3 regions of the Kitasatospora sp. NPDC097643 genome follow, and region 3 is predicted to be linked to each of the others. Evidence: predicted binding sites of a transcription regulator. Region 3 holds the regulator's gene; each other region holds the start of a gene.
The links. The regulator HrcA, encoded in region 3, represses chaperone genes, less so after heat shock. The targets are predictions, from matches to a motif close to TTNGCACTCNGNNNNNCNGAGTGCNAA.

Region 1: the regulator HrcA is predicted to act here: its motif matches at 2,825-2,851, upstream of ABTY15_RS22610 (FmdB family zinc ribbon protein).
Region 2: the regulator HrcA is predicted to act here: its motif matches at 2,441-2,467, upstream of groES (co-chaperone GroES).

What each region holds. Positions count from the first base shown of each region.
Region 1 covers NZ_JBEOSA010000035.1:46,055-51,530, forward strand. Annotated here, with positions in the region: gene ABTY15_RS22590 (sigma-70 family RNA polymerase sigma factor) at 28-999, shown strand; gene ABTY15_RS22595 (hypothetical protein) at 1,131-1,400, shown strand; gene mscL (large conductance mechanosensitive channel protein MscL) at 1,481-1,900, opposite strand; gene ABTY15_RS22605 (hypothetical protein) at 1,931-2,200, opposite strand; gene ABTY15_RS22610 (FmdB family zinc ribbon protein) at 2,496-2,813, opposite strand; gene ABTY15_RS22615 (MFS transporter) at 2,972-4,309, opposite strand; gene ABTY15_RS22620 (potassium/proton antiporter) at 4,758-5,476, opposite strand, start outside.
Region 2 covers NZ_JBEOSA010000001.1:48,167-53,642, forward strand. Annotated here, with positions in the region: gene ABTY15_RS00180 (LysR family transcriptional regulator) at 1-105, opposite strand, end outside; gene groL (chaperonin GroEL) at 243-1,877, opposite strand; gene groES (co-chaperone GroES) at 1,994-2,299, opposite strand; gene ABTY15_RS00195 (hypothetical protein) at 2,547-2,861, shown strand; gene ABTY15_RS00200 (hypothetical protein) at 2,858-3,175, shown strand; gene ABTY15_RS00205 (THUMP-like domain-containing protein) at 3,193-4,380, shown strand; gene ABTY15_RS00210 (polysaccharide deacetylase family protein) at 4,377-5,291, opposite strand; gene ABTY15_RS00215 (hypothetical protein) at 5,371-5,476, opposite strand, start outside.
Region 3 covers NZ_JBEOSA010000050.1:14,977-20,452, reverse strand. Annotated here, with positions in the region: gene ABTY15_RS27295 (16S rRNA (uracil(1498)-N(3))-methyltransferase) at 25-774, opposite strand; gene dnaJ (molecular chaperone DnaJ) at 868-2,007, opposite strand; gene hrcA (heat-inducible transcriptional repressor HrcA) at 2,084-3,118, opposite strand; gene htpX (zinc metalloprotease HtpX) at 3,368-4,285, shown strand; gene pspAB (PspA-associated protein PspAB) at 4,314-4,898, shown strand; gene ABTY15_RS27270 (DUF3097 domain-containing protein) at 4,923-5,476, shown strand, end outside.

The DNA.
Region 1 (5,476 bases), on a different contig from region 3:
TCGGCAACACCAGCAAAGGGAGCAAGCATGGCCACCCGTGCCGTCGTTCGCGACAGGGCCGACCGGACTCGCGCGGCCCGCCCGACCAACCTTGAGGCCGACCGCGACCTGGTCGGCATGTACCTCGACGAGATCGCCAGGACGCCCCTGCTCGATGCCGCCGAGGAGGTCGAGCTCTCGCTGCGGATCGAGGCCGGCGTGTACGCCCAGCACCTGCTGGACGAGGGCGAGCTCCCCGAGGGCGTCACGCGCGAGGAGCTGGAGGCGATAGCCGACGACGCCGAGCGCGCCAAGGACGTCTTCATCCGCTCCAACCTCCGGCTCGTGGTCGCGGTTGCCCGCCGGTACCCGCGCAGCGGCCTCCCGCTGCTGGACCTCATCCAGGAGGGCAACGCGGGCCTGGTGCGCGCCGTCGAGAAGTTCGACTACGCCAAGGGTTTCAAGTTCTCCACCTACGCGACCTGGTGGATCCGGCAGGCGATCACCCGGTCGATCGCCGACCAGTCCCGCACGATCCGGCTGCCCGTGCACCTGGTCGAGGAGCTGGGGCGGATCCGGCGGGTGCAGCGCGAGAAGTCCAAGGAGCTGGGCCGCGAGGCCGAGCCGGCCGAGATCGCGGCCGAGCTGGACACCACCGAGGCCCGGATCAAGGACGTGCTGGACTGGGCCCGCGACCCGGTCAGCCTCAACATGTCGGTCGACGACGAGGGCGAGACCCAGTTCGGCGACCTGGTTGAGGACACCGGGGCGACGTCCCCCGAGGACGCCGTGATGGTCATGCTCCGCCGGGAGGAGCTGGACGACCTCATCGGGCGGCTGGACGACCGCACGGCCTCGATCATCCGCTCCCGCTACGGGATGGAGGACGGCCGCGAGCGCACCCTCACCGAGGTGGGCAAGCAGCACGGCCTGACCCGTGAGCGGATCCGCCAGATCGAGAAGCACGCGCTGGCCGAGCTGAAGAAGATCGCCGACCACGCGGGCTTCGAGGCGGCCTGACCGGTCCCGAAGGCCCCGAATCCCACCGGGCCCTGGCGCGGAGCACTCCGCACCGGGGCCCGCGGCATGCCACGGGGCTCTTAGGCTGGAGGGACAGGACGATTCGGGCGAGCAAGTGGAGTGGGGACAGGATGAGCGAGCAGGAGCCGCAGCGGGAGCAGGGGCAGGACGAGGCGCGGGAGCAGGGGCAGCAACCGGGCGAGTCGGGTCAGCCGGGCCGGCCGGGCCTTCGCCGGGCCCCGGCGAAGGCCCGGCTGATCTTCCGGGACCCGTTGGACCAGCAGTCCCGGGACGACACCGACACCGGCTGGGGTGAGCGCCCGGGCGCGGGCGCGGGGGAGAGCGGTGGGCGGGGGCTGGACTGGTACCTGAGCCAGCGCCCGCCGCACCACGGGGACTGACCCCCCACCCCCCCACCCCCCGCCTTCCCTCCCTCCTCCTCCTTCCCGCTTCCTCCTCTTCCCCTTCCCCATCGCTGCGGTCAGCCCAGCGGGGCGACCAGCGCGTCGCGGATCTCGGTGAGCAGTTGGACCTCCTTGGCCTCGGCCTCCGCGGCCACCTCGGCGAGGGTCTTGCGCCTGGCGGCGAGCCTGTTCATGGGCACGATCAGGACGAAGTAGACGACGGCTGCGGTGATCAGGAACTGCAATGCGGCGCTGAGCACCGATCCCCAGAGGATGAGGATCCCGGATGACACCTCGCCGGTGGCGCTCACCTCGCAGGGCCCCTTGAGGCAGGAACTGTAGGACCCCAGGTCCTTCGTCCCGAACACGCCGACGATCGGATTGATCACGCCCTTCACGAAGGCGTTGATGATGTTGGTGAAGGCCGCGCCGATGACGACGGCGACGGCGAGTTCGACGACATTTCCACGCAGCAGGAATTCCTTGAAGCCCTTCATGCCGCCTCGAACGACGGAGTCGTTCCTGGGTTACGGGTGATCTTCCGCAGCCTGGGATTGACAACCCGTTCGGCCCACCGCACCGGCCGGGGGCGGCAGCCCGGCCCGCGCGGGCCCGGCCGCGAGTGCCGCGGCCACCGCGAGCAGCACCAGGGCGGGCACCCCGCCGCACCGCCGCACGGCGCGCCGCCAGCGGTGCCACCGGCCGGCCCCGCGCCGGATCGGCGGGAAGCTCGGCACCTCCTGCCGGGGCGGGACGGCGGGCGGGGGCAGCGGAACGGAGAGGCTCATGGTCGTCATCGGTCACCACCGGGGTCGTCGGGCGACCGCCCGGCCGGGGCTGGTCGGTCTCTGGTGACCCCCACGATGAGGGCCCGGAGCCGCCCCGGGAAGCGGCTATCCGCAGCCTGTGGACAACTCGGGCCTGTGGACAACTTCGTTCACCCGTGCGAGCGGATCGGGTCGTTCCATGCTGACGAAGGCGCCCCGCACCGACAGACCGGAACGGGGCGGCCGGGCAGGCGAAAGGCCCGCCGCCCCCGCGCGCTGCGGGGTCGACGGGCCTTTCCCGTGCTGAGGTCGGCCGGAGCCGTGGTCAGCTCGCGGCCGGAGCCGGGCTGGCCGAGCTGGTCGAGCCGCTCGACGACGAGCTCGACGAGGAGCCCGAGGACGCCGTCGAGGAGGACGACGCCGAGGAGCCGGACGAGGAGCCAGAGCTCACCGAGCTGCTGGAGGACGAACGGCTGTCGGTCCGGTAGAAGCCGGAGCCCTTGAAGACCACACCCACGGCCGAGAAGACCTTGCGGAGCCGCCCCTGGCAGTCGGGGCACGTGGTCAGTGCCTCGTCGGTGAACTTCTGCACCGCCTCCAGGCCGTTGCCGCACTCGGTGCACTGGTACTGGTACGTGGGCACTTGTCTTCCTCCTGGCACTCTCGCCTGATGAGTGCTAACGATGGTCAATGATGCGGTATTCCGCTGGATCAGTCCAGCGACTCCGATGTGAGATGAGCCGGGATCCGGGCCGTGAACCGCCCCCGGCGCACCTCCTGCCACCGCCGCCACGCACCCGCTCAGCCCTTGGCGGCGCCCACCAGCTGCGGCGCCCCGGCCCGCTCCGACGAGGACACACCCGCGGACACACCCGCGGACGCGCCCGCGGAGACACCCGCGCCGACGTCCGAGCCGGCGACCACCGTGCTGACCCCGCCACCACGCCGCGCGGCGCCCGGCGCGACCAGCAGGTGCCGCAGCGAGACCAGCGCCAGCAGGCCCAGCCCGGCGCCGGCCACCGGCACCACGAACCCGGCCGAGGCCCCGTGCCCGTCGATCAGTCGCCCGGCCGCCATCGAGCCGGTGGCCAGGCCGAGGCCGATGGCGCCGGTCAGCCAGGTGAAGGCCTCGGTCTTGGCGCCGTCCTCGACGAGCGTCTCGACCAGGGTGTAGCCGCTGATCAGGGTCGGTGCGATGGCCAGGCCGCAGACCAGCCCGGCGACCGACAGCGCGACCAGGTTGGGCATCGCCCACAGCGTCGAGCAGCCCAGCACCAGCAGGCCGTAGCTCATGATCATCCGGTGCTGGACGGCCCGCCGCCAGGCGATCACGCCGTACAGCACGCCGGCCAGCATCGAGCCGCCGGCGAAGATCCCGTACACGGTGCCGGCGGCGCCGTGCTGCCCGACCGAGTCGGCGAAGGCGTTCACCGAGACCTGCATGCCGCCGAACACGGCGCCGACCCCGAGGAAGGTGCCGGCCAGCAGTCGGACGCCCGGCGAGGAGAGCGCGGAGACCCGGCGGGCGCCGGCCACCGGCGCCACCCGGGCGGGCGCGGTGCGCCGCTGGGCGGCGAAGGCCAGGCCGCCGACGAAGGTCAGCGCGGCCTCGACGACCAGCCCGGTCGAGGGGCTGACCGAGGTGGCGATGGCGGCGGCCAGGATCGGGCCGATCACGAAGGTGAACTCGTCCGTCACGGACTCGAAGGCGAACGCGGTGCTCACCTTGGCCGCGGACGAAGCGGACGCGCCCTCGGCGGCGAAGGTGGCGACCCAGCGGGCGCGCACCATCGCGCCGATCTGGGGGATGCTCGCCCCGGCCGGGGCGGCGGCCAGGAACAGGCTCCAGGCCGGCGCGTGGCCGAGCGCCAGCGCGATCAGCGTGCCGACCGAGGCGGCGTGCACCACAACGGTCGGGACCAGCACGGCGGCCTGGCCGTACCGGTCGGCGAGCCGCCCGGTCTGCGGGCCGATCAGGGCCTGGGCGACGGCCGCGACGGCCGCGACGGTGCTGGCGGTGCCGTAGGAGCCGTGGGTCTCCTTGACGAGCAGCAGGATGCCCATGCTGAGCATCGCGTAGGGCAGTCGCGCGATGAACGCGGGCGCCAGGAACGTCCAGGCGCCGGGCGTGCGCAGCAGCGTCCCGTACCCGGCGCGGGCGGGCGCCGCGGTGTCGTGCGTGCTGGTGGCGCCGGGCGAGGTGGTGGTCTCCTCGACGCTGTCGACCGTTCGGCGGGCCGTCACGGTCGGTCCTTCCTGCTGCCTGGTAGCGCGGCAGGGCATGGTGTGGCCCCGACGGCGCCGAGAGTCGTCCTCTCGCGCGTCGACCGGGGTAGATACCGGGCCGGTCCGGCGGGGTGGCCGGGGCCGGGCCGCGGCCGCCGAGCGGTCGCGCCAACTCTGCGTCAGGCAGATGCTGGGTTTGGTCTCTCCATCATACAGTTACGCGCGTAGATGTCGCGCTCACCCCCACACTACAGGGCAGATCCAAAATTGTCCTGCCGATTGAAGGTGAACGGAGGGTTAAGGCCTCAGAATCACGCCAGCAAGCAATCCCCGCCCATAAGGCCTCCCCGCCCGCGGGCCCTCACCGCCCGGTGAGCCACCCCGCCAGCTTGCCGCCCTTGTCGACGGCCCGCAGCCGCCGCTCCGCCGCCTCGCCGACCTCGTCCGTGGTGACCACCAGCAGCTCGTCCCCGCCGCGCAGCACCGTCGCCCGGTCCGGCACGAAGGAGTTCCCCTCCCGCACGACCAGGGTGACCGCCGCCCCCTTGGGCAGCCGCAGCTCGCTCACCTCCACCCCGGACATCCGGGAGGCCGGGGAGAGCGCCACCGACAGCAGGTGCCCGTGCAGCTTTTCCAGCGGCGCGGACTCGATGTCGAGGTCCTGGCCCATCGCGCCCTCGCCGATCTTCAGCCGCTTGGCCACCCAGGGCAGCGTCGGGCCCTGGAGCAGGGTGAAGACGACGACCAGGATGAAGACGATGTTGAAGACGTCCTGGGCCTTCGGCGCTCCCGACACCATCGGGATGGTGGCCAGCACGATGGGCACCGCCCCGCGCAGCCCGGCCCAGCTGAGCAGCGCCTGCTCCTTCCCGGGCACCTTGAACGGGGTCAGCGTGAGCACCACCGAGAGCGGGCGGGCCAGGAACACCAGCACGCCGCCGATCACCAGTGCGGGCACCACGGAGGAGCCCATGGTCTCGGGCGTGCAGAGCAGGCCGAGCAGCACGAACATGCCGATCTGCCCGATCCAGGCCAGGCCGTCGGCGAAGCCCCGGACGGCCGGTCCGTGCGGCAGCTTGG
Region 2 (5,476 bases), on a different contig from region 3:
CTGGCTGATGGCGGGCTGCGTACAGCCCAGCTCGCGGGCGGCGGCGGAGAAGGAGCCGGTCCGGGCGACGGCGCGCAGGACGCGCAGATGGCGGGCCTCGATCATGCCTCAGTTATAAGGCAAGCTTTGCTGTAAGCAAAATTCAACTGATAGTTGAACGGGAAACGCGTGCCCCGCACGCGCCGGAGGCCCGGTCCGCTCCCCCGAAGGAGCGGACCGGGCCTCCGGTCACTGATCAGGCGTCAGTGGGAGTGGCCGTGCCCGCCGTGCGAGTGGCCGTGACCGTTGTCGGCCTCCTCCTCCTTCTTCTCCACCACGAGGGTCTCGGTGGTGAGCAGCAGGGAGGCGATCGAGGCGGCGTTCTCCAGGGCGGAGCGGGTGACCTTGACCGGGTCGATGACGCCGGCCTTCACCAGGTCGCCGTACTCGCCGGTGGCCGCGTTGTAGCCCTGACCGAGCTCCAGCTCGGCGACCTTGGAGGTGATGACGTAGCCCTCCAGGCCGGCGTTCTGGGCGATCCAGCGCAGCGGCTCGTGCAGCGCCTTGCGGACGACCGCGACACCGGTCGCCTCGTCACCCGACAGGCCCAGGCCGTCGTTCAGCACCTTGGCGGCGTGGACCAGGGAGGCGCCACCACCGGCGACGATGCCCTCCTCGACCGCGGCGCGGGTCGCCGAGATGGCGTCCTCCAGGCGGTGCTTGCGCTCCTTCAGCTCCACCTCGGTGGCGGCGCCGACCTTGATGACGCAGACGCCGCCGGCCAGCTTGGCCAGGCGCTCCTGCAGCTTCTCGCGGTCCCAGTCGGAGTCGGTGTTGGCGATCTCGCCCTTGATCTGGGCGACGCGGCCGGCCACGGCCTCGCTGTCGCCGGCACCCTCGACGATGGTGGTCTCGTCCTTGGTGATGGTCACGCGGCGGGCGGTGCCCAGCACGTCCAGACCGGCCTGGTCGAGCTTGAGGCCGACCTCCTCGGAGATCACCGTGCCGCCGGTCAGGGTGGCCAGGTCGCCGAGGATCGCCTTGCGGCGGTCACCGAAGCCCGGGGCCTTGACGGCGACGGCGTTGAAGGTGCCACGGATCTTGTTCACCACGAGGGTGGACAGCGCCTCGCCGTCGACGTCCTCGGCGATGATCAGCAGCGGCTTGGAGGTGCCGCCCTGGAGGATCTTCTCGAGCAGCGGCAGCAGCTCCTGGATGGAGGAGATCTTGCCCTGGTTGATCAGGATGTACGGGTCCTCCAGGACCGCCTCCTGCCGCTCCGCGTCGGTGACGAAGTACGGCGACAGGTAGCCCTTGTCGAACTGCATGCCCTCGGTGAAGTCCAGCTCCACGCCGAAGGTGTTCGACTCCTCGACGGTGATGACACCGTCCTTGCCGACCTTGTCGATCGCCTCGGCGATCAGCTCGCCGACCTGGGTGTCCTGGGCGGAGAGGGAGGCGACGGCGGCGACGTCGTCCTTGCCCTCGATCTCGCGGGCCACCGACAGCAGGTGCTCGGAGACGGCGGCGACGGCCTTGTCGATGCCCTTCTTCAGGGCGGCCGGACCGGCGCCGGCGGCGACGTTCCGCAGGCCCTCGTTGACCAGGGCCTGGGCCAGCACGGTGGCGGTGGTGGTGCCGTCACCCGCGACGTCGTTGGTCTTGGTGGCGACCTCCTTGACGAGCTGCGCGCCAAGGTTCTCGTACGGGTCGTCCAGCTCGACCTCACGGGCGATGGTGACACCGTCGTTGGTGATGGTCGGGGCGCCGAACTTCTTGTCGATGACGACGTTGCGGCCCTTGGGGCCGATGGTCACCTTGACGGTGTCGGCCAGCTTGTTGACACCGCGCTCCAGCGAGCGGCGGGCGTCCTCGTCGAACTGCAGGATCTTCGCCATGTTCCCTATTCCCTCGGGGCTGCGGCCGGCCCACCGGCCGCCGAACTACGTGAACCAACAACCACGCCCCGGGCCCCTGTCACTTGGGACACGGATCCGGGGCGGGTCGGAACGACTTACTTCTCGATGATCGCGAGAACGTCGCGGGCGGAGAGGACGAGGTACTCCTCGCCCTGGTACTTCACCTCGGTGCCGCCGTACTTCGAGTACAGGACGATGTCACCGACGGCGACGTCGAGCGGCAGACGCTGGCCGTCCTCGAAGCGGCCCGGGCCGACGGCCAGGACGACGCCCTCCTGGGGCTTCTCCTTGGCGGTGTCCGGGATGACCAGGCCGGAGGCCGTGGTCGTCTCGGCGTCGAGCGGCTGGACCACAATGCGGTCCTCAAGCGGCTTGATGGCAACCTTGCTGCTGGTGGTCACGTCCGAGCTCCCCTTCGGAGATTACGGGGTTTTCTAACGGGTAGGGGCGAACCTGCGAGCCTGCCGTCGCGGGGGTCAGACACGCGTCATCGCGTTAGCACTCCCCCAGTGGAGAGTGCCAAGGACGACCATAGGCGGGTGTTAGCACTCAGTCAACCAGAGTGCCAACGGCGCGCCCGGGATCCCGGTCTACGGATGAGTAGCCGTACTCATGTGCGAGCGCCCGCCCTTGGGCAGACTCCCCACCATGACCGCCACTCAGTTACGGATCGGCCCGTCCCGGCTGAAGGACGCCCTGCTCGCGCTCCTCGTCGTCCTGCCACTGCTCGGCGCCCTCCCGGTCGGCACCTTCGTGCTCGTCGGCGGACTCGCCGAGGCCGCCAGCGACGACCAGGACCTGATCCTGTCGGTCGCCGGGCTGTCCGGGCTGGTCATCGGCTGCTCGTTGCCCGTCGTCGTGTTCCTGCGCAGCTGGCGGGCCGGCTACCTGCTCGTACCGGCCGCCTCCGTCATCGCCCCGGGACTGCTGCCCGCCCTCGCGGGCTCCGGGCTGCTGTGGTGAACCGACCCGCGCGCCCGCGTATCCACTGGTCGGCGGACCTGCTGCTCTCCCTGTTGGTGCTCCTGGCCACGGGCACGGTGATCTACGCCGGAGCGATCGTGATCGGCCTGGTCATGTTGACGCAGCGCGACCACACGGTGACCTCGACGTACACGGCCACGGCGACCGGTGCCGCGATCCTGCTCCTGCTGGCGGGTTGGACCGCCCGGGGCTGCTGGCGGCTCGGGTACCGGATCGCGCCGTACGTCACCGCGGCGGCGCCGTTCCTCTGGCCGCTGGGGTTCTGGCTGGCTGTTGAGCTCGGCCTCCTGTGACCGGTCAGAATGACCTCGTGGACACCGAGAACCTCCAGCCCCTGCTGACCCCCGAGGGCCAGGCCCTGCTCGCCGAGCTGCGCGAGTTCACGCCCGAGGAGGAGCTGGCGCTGGCCACCCGGCTGCGACGGGAGCACCCGGCCGGGCTGGTGTCGGCGGCGTTCGGGCAGGCCCGGCTGCGGCAGCGGGCGCGGGCGAAGTTCGGGGCGGACGCCGACCTGATGTACTTCACGCCCAACGGCGTCGAGCAGTCCACCCGGCGCAGCGTGGCCGAGTGGCGGGCCGCCCGGTTCGCCGGGCTCGGGGTGCGCCGGCTGGCCGACCTGTGCTGCGGGATCGGCGGGGACGTACTGGCGCTGGCCCGGGCCGGGATCGAGGTGCTGGCCGTCGACAAGGACCCGGCGGCCTGCGCGGCCACCGCCGCCAACGCCGCCGCGCTGGGCCTGTCCGAGCTGGTCGAGGTGCGCTGCGCGGACGTCGCCGAGGTGGACGTCTCCGGCTACGACGCGGTGTTCACCGATCCGGCCCGCCGGACCTCGCGCGGCCGGGTGTTCGACCCGGAGGCGTACGCCCCGCCGCTCTCCTGGGCGATCGCGGCCGGGCGCCGGACCCCGATCGGCGCGCTGAAGGTCGCGCCGGGCATCCCGCACGAGGCCGTCCCGGCGGACGCCGAGGCGGAGTGGGTCTCCGACCATGGCGACGTCAAGGAGGCGGTGCTGTGGTTCGGCACCAGGGCCGCCCGCCCGCACCGCGCCACCCTGCTGCCGCAGGGCGCCAGCCTCACCGGCGGCGACCTGCCCGACCCGCCCGCCGGCCCGGTCGGGCGCTACCTGTACGAGCCGGACGGCGCGGTGATCCGGGCCCACCTGGTGGCCGAGGTGGCCGAGCAGGTGGGCGGCCGGCTGATCGACCCGAAGATCGCCTACCTGACCTCGGACGAACTGGTCGCCACCCCGTACGCGCACGCCTTCGAGCTCACCGACGTGCTGCCGTTCCACATCAAGAAGTTGAAGGCGCTGCTGCGCGAGCGCGGCGTCGGCACGGTGGTGATCAAGAAGCGCGGGATGGCGATCACCCCCGAGGAGTTGCGCCGTCAGCTCAAGCCCTCCGGGCCGAACACCGTCACGGTGATCCTCAGCCGCACCGACCACGGCCCGCTGATGATGCTCGGTCAGCCCGTCCAGGCCCCGCAGGTCCAGGTCTAGGAGGCCGGCGGCTGGATGTAGTCCTCCAGCCGGGCCACCGCGAAGCCCTGCTCCTGGATCCGGGCCAGCAGGTCGGCGAACATCTGGGTCATCGTCGCGCCCTTGAGCTCCTTCGGGCCGCGGAAGTGCGCCAGGATGATGTCGCCGGGCTTCAGCTTCTTGTCCGCCGCCTGGTACTGCATGTCGTGGATCTGCATCGACTCGCGCCAGAGCACGATCGCGCGCGGCCCGCACTGCTGCACCGAGGTGTTCAGCACCGGGGTGTTGGCGCCGTCGCCGAACGGCGGGCGGAACAGCAGCGGGGCGGCGCCGTACTGCTGGGTGAGCGCGGACTGCGCGTCGCAGACCTCGGACTTCTGCTTCTCGGCCGGGATCTTGCTCATCACCGGGTGGTCCACGGTGTGGTTCTGGACGTGGTTGCCGAGCGCCTGGAGCGGCTTGAAGTAGCCGTAGTCGTTCTTGACGATGTCCCGGGTCAGGAACATCGAGATCGGCACCTTGAGGTCGGTCAGCATCTCGACGAACTTCGGGTCCTTCTCGGCGCCGTCGTCGATGGTGATGAAGACGACCTTGTCGCTCGTCTTCACCTCGCTGAACACCGGTACGGTACCGGTCCGTTCGAGCTTGATGGGCTTGTCGGCGGGCGCCGCGGGGGCCGGTGCCAGCGGCGTGAGCTTCCACTTCGCCCACGCCGCCGCGTCCCCGCCGGCCGGGGCCGGGGCGGGCGTGCCGGCCGCGGTGGCGGCGGGCGCGGCGGTGCCGCCGGCCGGCTGGGGTGCGGCCGCGGTGGTGGCGGCCGGCGCGGCCTTGCCCTCCCCGCCGTCGTTGCCGCCGCAGCCGGTGGCGGCGGCCAGCAGGGCCAGCGCCCCCGCCGCGTACGTCCTGGTCCTGCTCCGCCCGTCCCTCTTCACCGCACCGCGCTCCCGGTCCCGTCCAGCCTTCTCTCCGCTATGCACGGTAGCGGCCGGGGCTCCGGTTCCCGGACCGCGGCTATTCGGGCTGCCCGGACTGCTCGACGTGCTCGCTGGTGAAGGACCAGCGGTGCACCGGCCGGCCGAGCAGCTCGGCCGGCGGGTCGGCGACCGGCACGGGTGTG
Region 3 (5,476 bases):
GCACGCCCCCGGGGAGCCGCCGGCTCAGGACCAGCGGCCGGTGCGCCCGAGCAGCAGGGCCCCGGCGGCCACCCCGGCGGTCGAGGTGCGCAGCACCGAGGGGCCCAGCCGGTACGGCTTGGCCCCAGCCTCGGCGAAGGCCGTCAGCTCCTCCGGCGAGACCCCGCCCTCGGGCCCGACCACCAGCACCAGGTCCCCCGCCGCCGGCAGCGCGGCCAGCGCCAGCGGCTCGGCGCCCTCCTCGTGCAGCACGGCCGCGAACGCGGCCCGGGCCAGCACCGGCGCCAGCTGCCGGGTGGTCATCGGCTCGTGCACCTCGGGGAAGCGCAGCCGGCGGGACTGCTTGCCCGCCTCCCGGGCAGTGGCCCGCCACTTGGCGAGCGCCTTGGCGCCGCGGTCGCCCTTCCACTGGGTGATGCAGCGGGAGGCCGACCACGGGATCACCACGTCCACGCCGACCTCGGTCATGGTCTCCACGGCCAGCTCGCCGCGGTCGCCCTTGGGCAGCGCCTGGACCACGACGATCCGCGGCGCCGGCTCCGGCTCCCGCCGCACGGCCGCCACGGTGACCTCGATCGCGTCCTTGCCGTGCACCTGCGCGACGGTGCCGTCCACGCCCAGCCCCAGCCCGTCGGCCAGGGTGACCGCCTCACCGGCCGTCAGCCGCTTCACCGCGGCCGCGTGCCGCCCCTCCGGCCCGTCCAGGAGCACCACGGCGCCGGGCGCGGCGGCGGCGATCCGCTCGGTCTCGACGACGAAGACGGGGGCGGTCATGCGGGGAACCTCCGGGGCGGGGGGCGGAACGCGGACGGAACGGGAACGCGAAAGGGGTGCCGGGACCGGTCCCGGCACCCCTCCGCGGGACGGCTAGCGGCCGTTGAACGCGTCCTTCAGGCGCGAGAACAGGCCCTGCTGGCCGGGCGCGAACTGCCCGGACGGACGCTCCTCGCCGCGCAGCACCGCCAGCCGGCGCAGCAGCTCCTCCTGCTCGGGGTCGAGCTTGGTGGGCGTCTGCACCTCGACATGCACTATCAGGTCGCCCCGGCCGCCCCCGCGCAGGTGGGTGATGCCCCGGCCGTGCAGCGGGATCGACTGGCCGGACTGGGTGCCGGGCCGGATGTCGACCTCCTCCAGCCCGTCCAGGGTCTGCAACGGCACCTGGGTGCCGAGCGCGGCCGCCGTCATCGGGATGGTGACGGTGCAGTGCAGGTCGTCCCCGCGCCGCTGGAAGACCGCGTGGGTGGTCTCGGCGATCTCGACGTACAGGTCGCCGGCCGGGCCGCCGCCGGGGCCGACCTCGCCCTCGCCGGCCAGCTGGATCCGGGTGCCGTTGTCGACACCGGCCGGGATCTTGACGGTCAGGGTGCGACGGGCGCGGACCCGGCCGTCGCCGGCGCACTCCGGGCACGGGGTCGGCACGACGGTGCCGAAGCCCTGGCACTGCGGGCAGGGGCGGGAGGTCATGACCTGGCCGAGGAACGACCGGGTGACCTGGGAGACCTCGCCCTTGCCGCGGCACATGTCACAGGTCTGCGCCGAAGTGCCCGGCGCGGCGCCCTCACCGTTGCAGGTGGTGCAGGTGACGGCCGTGTCGACCTGGAGCTCCTTGGTGGTGCCGAAGGCGGCCTCCTCCAGGGTGATCTCCAGCCGGATCATGGCGTCCTGGCCGCGCCGGGTGCGCGAGCGCGGGCCGCGCTGGCCGGCGGCGGCGCCGAAGAAGGCGTCCATGATGTCGGAGAAGCCGAACCCGGCCGCGCCCGCGCCGAAGCCCGCTCCCGCGCCGCCGCCCGGGGACAGCGGGTCGCCGCCGAGGTCGTAGACCTGGCGCTTCTGCGGGTCGGAGAGCACCTCGTAGGCGGCGTTGATCTCCTTGAACCGCTCCTGCGTCTTCGGGTCCGGGTTGACGTCCGGGTGCAGTTCGCGTGCCAGGCGCCGGAACGCCTTCTTGATCTCGTCCTGCCCCGCATCCCGTCGGACGCCGAGTACCGCGTAGTAGTCCGTGGCCACCAAATGCTCCGCTTGTTCCGCCTGTAGTAGTGCTGCGACTGGACACCACCGTTAGAAATCTAACGGCGGTCGATTGCTACGACTCGGCCAGGATCTGACCCACGTACCGCGCCACCGCTCGCACCGCCCCCATTGTGCCCGGGTAGTCCATCCGGGTCGGACCGATCACACCCAGTTTGGCCACGCTCTCGTCGCCCGAACCGTAACCGACCGACACCACCGAGGTGGAATTCAGCCCCTCGTAGGCGATCTCCCGCCCGATCCGGACCGTCATCCCGGCGTCCGCGGTCTCACCCAGGAGGCGGAGCAGGACGACCTGTTCCTCCAGCGCCTCCAGCACCGGCTGGATGGTGAGCGGGAAGTCGTGCCCGAAGCGGGTCAGGTTGGCCGTGCCGGCCAGCATGATCCGCTCCTCGTTCTGTTCGGCGAGCGCCTCGAACAGCGTCGCCAGGACGGTGGTGACGGTCGGCCGGTCGGCCTGCTCGACCATCGCCGGCAGCTCCTCCAGCAGCCCCGGGACGTCCGGCAGGCGCTGGCCGACGGCCCGCACGTTGATCCGGGCCCGCAGGTCCGCCAGCAGGGTCTCGCCGACCGTGCCCGGGCAGTCCACCAGCCGCTGCTCGACCCGGCCGGTGTTGGTGATCAGGACCAGCATCACCTTGGCCGGCGCCAGCGCCACCAGCTCGATGTGCCGGACGGTGGACCGGGACAGCGAGGGGTACTGGACCACCGCGACCTGCCGGGTCAGCTGGGCGAGCAGGCGCACCGTCCGCGCGACCACGTCGTCCAGGTCGACGGCGCCGTCCAGGAAGTGCCGGATCGCCCGGCGCTCGGGGGCGGTCATCGGCTTGATCTCGGCCAGCTTGTCGACGAACAGGCGGTAGCCCTTGTCGGTGGGGATGCGCCCGGCGCTGGTGTGCGGCTGGTGGATGTATCCCTCCTCCTCCAGCGCCGCCATGTCGTTGCGGACGGTGGCCGGGGAGACCCCGAGGTTGTGCCGTTCCACCAGCGCCTTGGAGCCGACCGGCTCCTCGGTGCCCACGTAGTCCTGGACGATCGCGCGGAGCACGGCGAGCTTGCGGTCGTCCAGCTGGCGGACCTCTCCGGCCATGGGGCACGCACCTCCGTCTTCGCACGTTGTCCGTTGTGTGTCCGTTGTGGCTGGTGCCCCCGGAGGACCGGGGCCTTGGCACTCTGAACACACGAGTGCCAAAACCGTACCTGCCAGTGTACGGCCCGGGTCCGACGGCAGGAACGGCCCGGCCGGGGTGATCCTGCCCGCAGTTCCCGGCGCGGGGGTGGTGCCGAGGGGCCGTCCGGGTGGCAGCATCGATAGCGACGGCGAACGGAGGAGCAAGCGATGTCGAGCTCGGGCCAGCACACCCGTTTCGCGCCGGACCGCGGACTGACCGGCCGGATGGTCGCGACCATGTTCGTGATCGGGCTGCTGTACGTCGGATTCACCGGCCTGCTGATCGCGCTGCTGCGCGGCGCCTGGCCGCTGATCGTGCTGATCTCCGGCGGGCTCTTCGTGGCCCAGTTCTGGTTCAGCGACAAGATCACCGAGCGGGCGATGGGCGCCCACCAGGTGACCCCGGAGCAGTACCCCCAGCTGCACGGCACCATCGACCGGCTCTGCGCGCTCGCCGACATGCCCAAGCCCCGGGTGGCGGTCGCCGACAACGACATGCCGAACGCCTTCGCCACCGGCCGCAACCCGCAGAACGCCGTGGTGTGCGTCACCACCGGCCTGCTGCGCCGGCTGGAGCCGGAGGAGCTGGAGGGCGTGCTCGCGCACGAGCTGTCCCACGTCGCCCACCGGGACGTCGCGGTGATGACGGTGGCCGGCTTCCTCGGCGTCCTCGCCGGGGCGATGACCCGGATCGCGATGTACGGCGGGTTCCTCGGCGGCCGCAACAACAACGACCAGAACGCGGCCATCGCCGCCCTGATCATCCCGCTGGTGTCGATGGTGGTCTACGCGATCAGCTTCCTGCTCACCCGGCTGCTCTCCCGCTACCGGGAGCTCGCCGCCGACCGGGCCGCCGCCCAGCTCACCGGCCGGCCCAGCGCCCTCGCCTCGGCGCTGACCAAGGTGACCGGGCAGATCGCCGCCATCCCCAGCAAGGACCTGCGCCAGGCGCAGCCGTACAACGCCTTCTACTTCGCCCCCGCGCTGAGTGCCCGGGACGCCGCCACCCAGCTGTTCTCCACCCACCCGACGCTGGAGAAGCGGCTGGCCCAGCTGGCGAAGATCTCCGAGCAGCTCGGCCGCTGACGCCCGTTCCCGTCGAGAGAGGACCGCCGTGGGATTCCTGGACACCCTGTTCGGCCGCACCAAGCCGGTCAAGCCCGACCTCGACCAGCTGTTCGGCGTGCCGTCCGCCGCGCTCACCCTGGAGGCCGGGGCGGGCTTCAGGCCCACCGGGCTCGGCTCGGTCTGCTTCGCCGCCGTCGAGGGCGCGGCCTTCGGCCAGGTCGAGCAGCAGGTCCACGAGCTGCTGGACGCCGACACCGGGCGCGGCGGCGTGCCCGTCGAGGCCTCCAAGGACGACTACGGCTACTCCTGGCTGCTCGCCCGGCACTCCCCCGAGGAGCTGCCGGAGCTGGTCAACGACCTGCACGCGGTCAACAGCGAGCTGGAGGCGAACGGCTTCGGCCCGCAGCTGCTCTGCTCGCTGGTCGCCTTCCGGAGCGCGCAGGGGCAGTCACTGGCGCTGGTCTACCTCTACAAGCGCGGCACCTTCTACCCGTTCGCGCCGATGCCCGGCGGCGGGGAGAAGCGCAACAGCCCGCTGGAGCTCCAGGTGAACGCGCTGCTGGGGAACGACCTGCGGCTGGAGAAGGACCTCAGCCGCTGGTTCCCGGTCTGGGGCGCGCCGGGTCTCTGACGGTCCGTCCGTATAGTCGCCTCCATGCGCAGCCGCCAGTACGGACCCGATCTGACCCCGCCGTGGAAGAAACAGGCCCCGGCCCCGGAGGTGCCCGCCGAGCGGGACCTGGTGGTCGAGGAGGCGGCGACCGGCTTCTGCGGGGCGGTGGTGCGCTGCGAGAGGACCGCCGAGGGGTTCACCGTCACCCTGGAGGACCGTTTCGGCAAGCACCGGGTGTTCCCGCTGGTGCCGCGCGGCTTCCTGCTGGAGGGCCGGGTGGTCACCCTGGTCCGCCCGGCCGGCCCGGCGCCGTCGAAGGCGCCCGGGCGCACCGCCTCCGGCTCGATCGCCGTCCGCGGCGCCCGGGCCCGGGTCGCCCGCGAGTCCCGGATCTACGTCGAGGGCCGGCACGACGCCGAACTGGTCGAGCGGGTCTGGGGCGACGACCTGCGGATCGAGGGCGTCGTGGTCGAGTACCTGGAGGGCGTCGACGACCTGCCCGCGATCGTCGCCGACTTCGCCCCCGGCCCCGGCCGGCGGCTGGGCGTCCTGGTCGACCACCTGCTCCCCGGCACCAAGGAGCACCGCATCGCCGC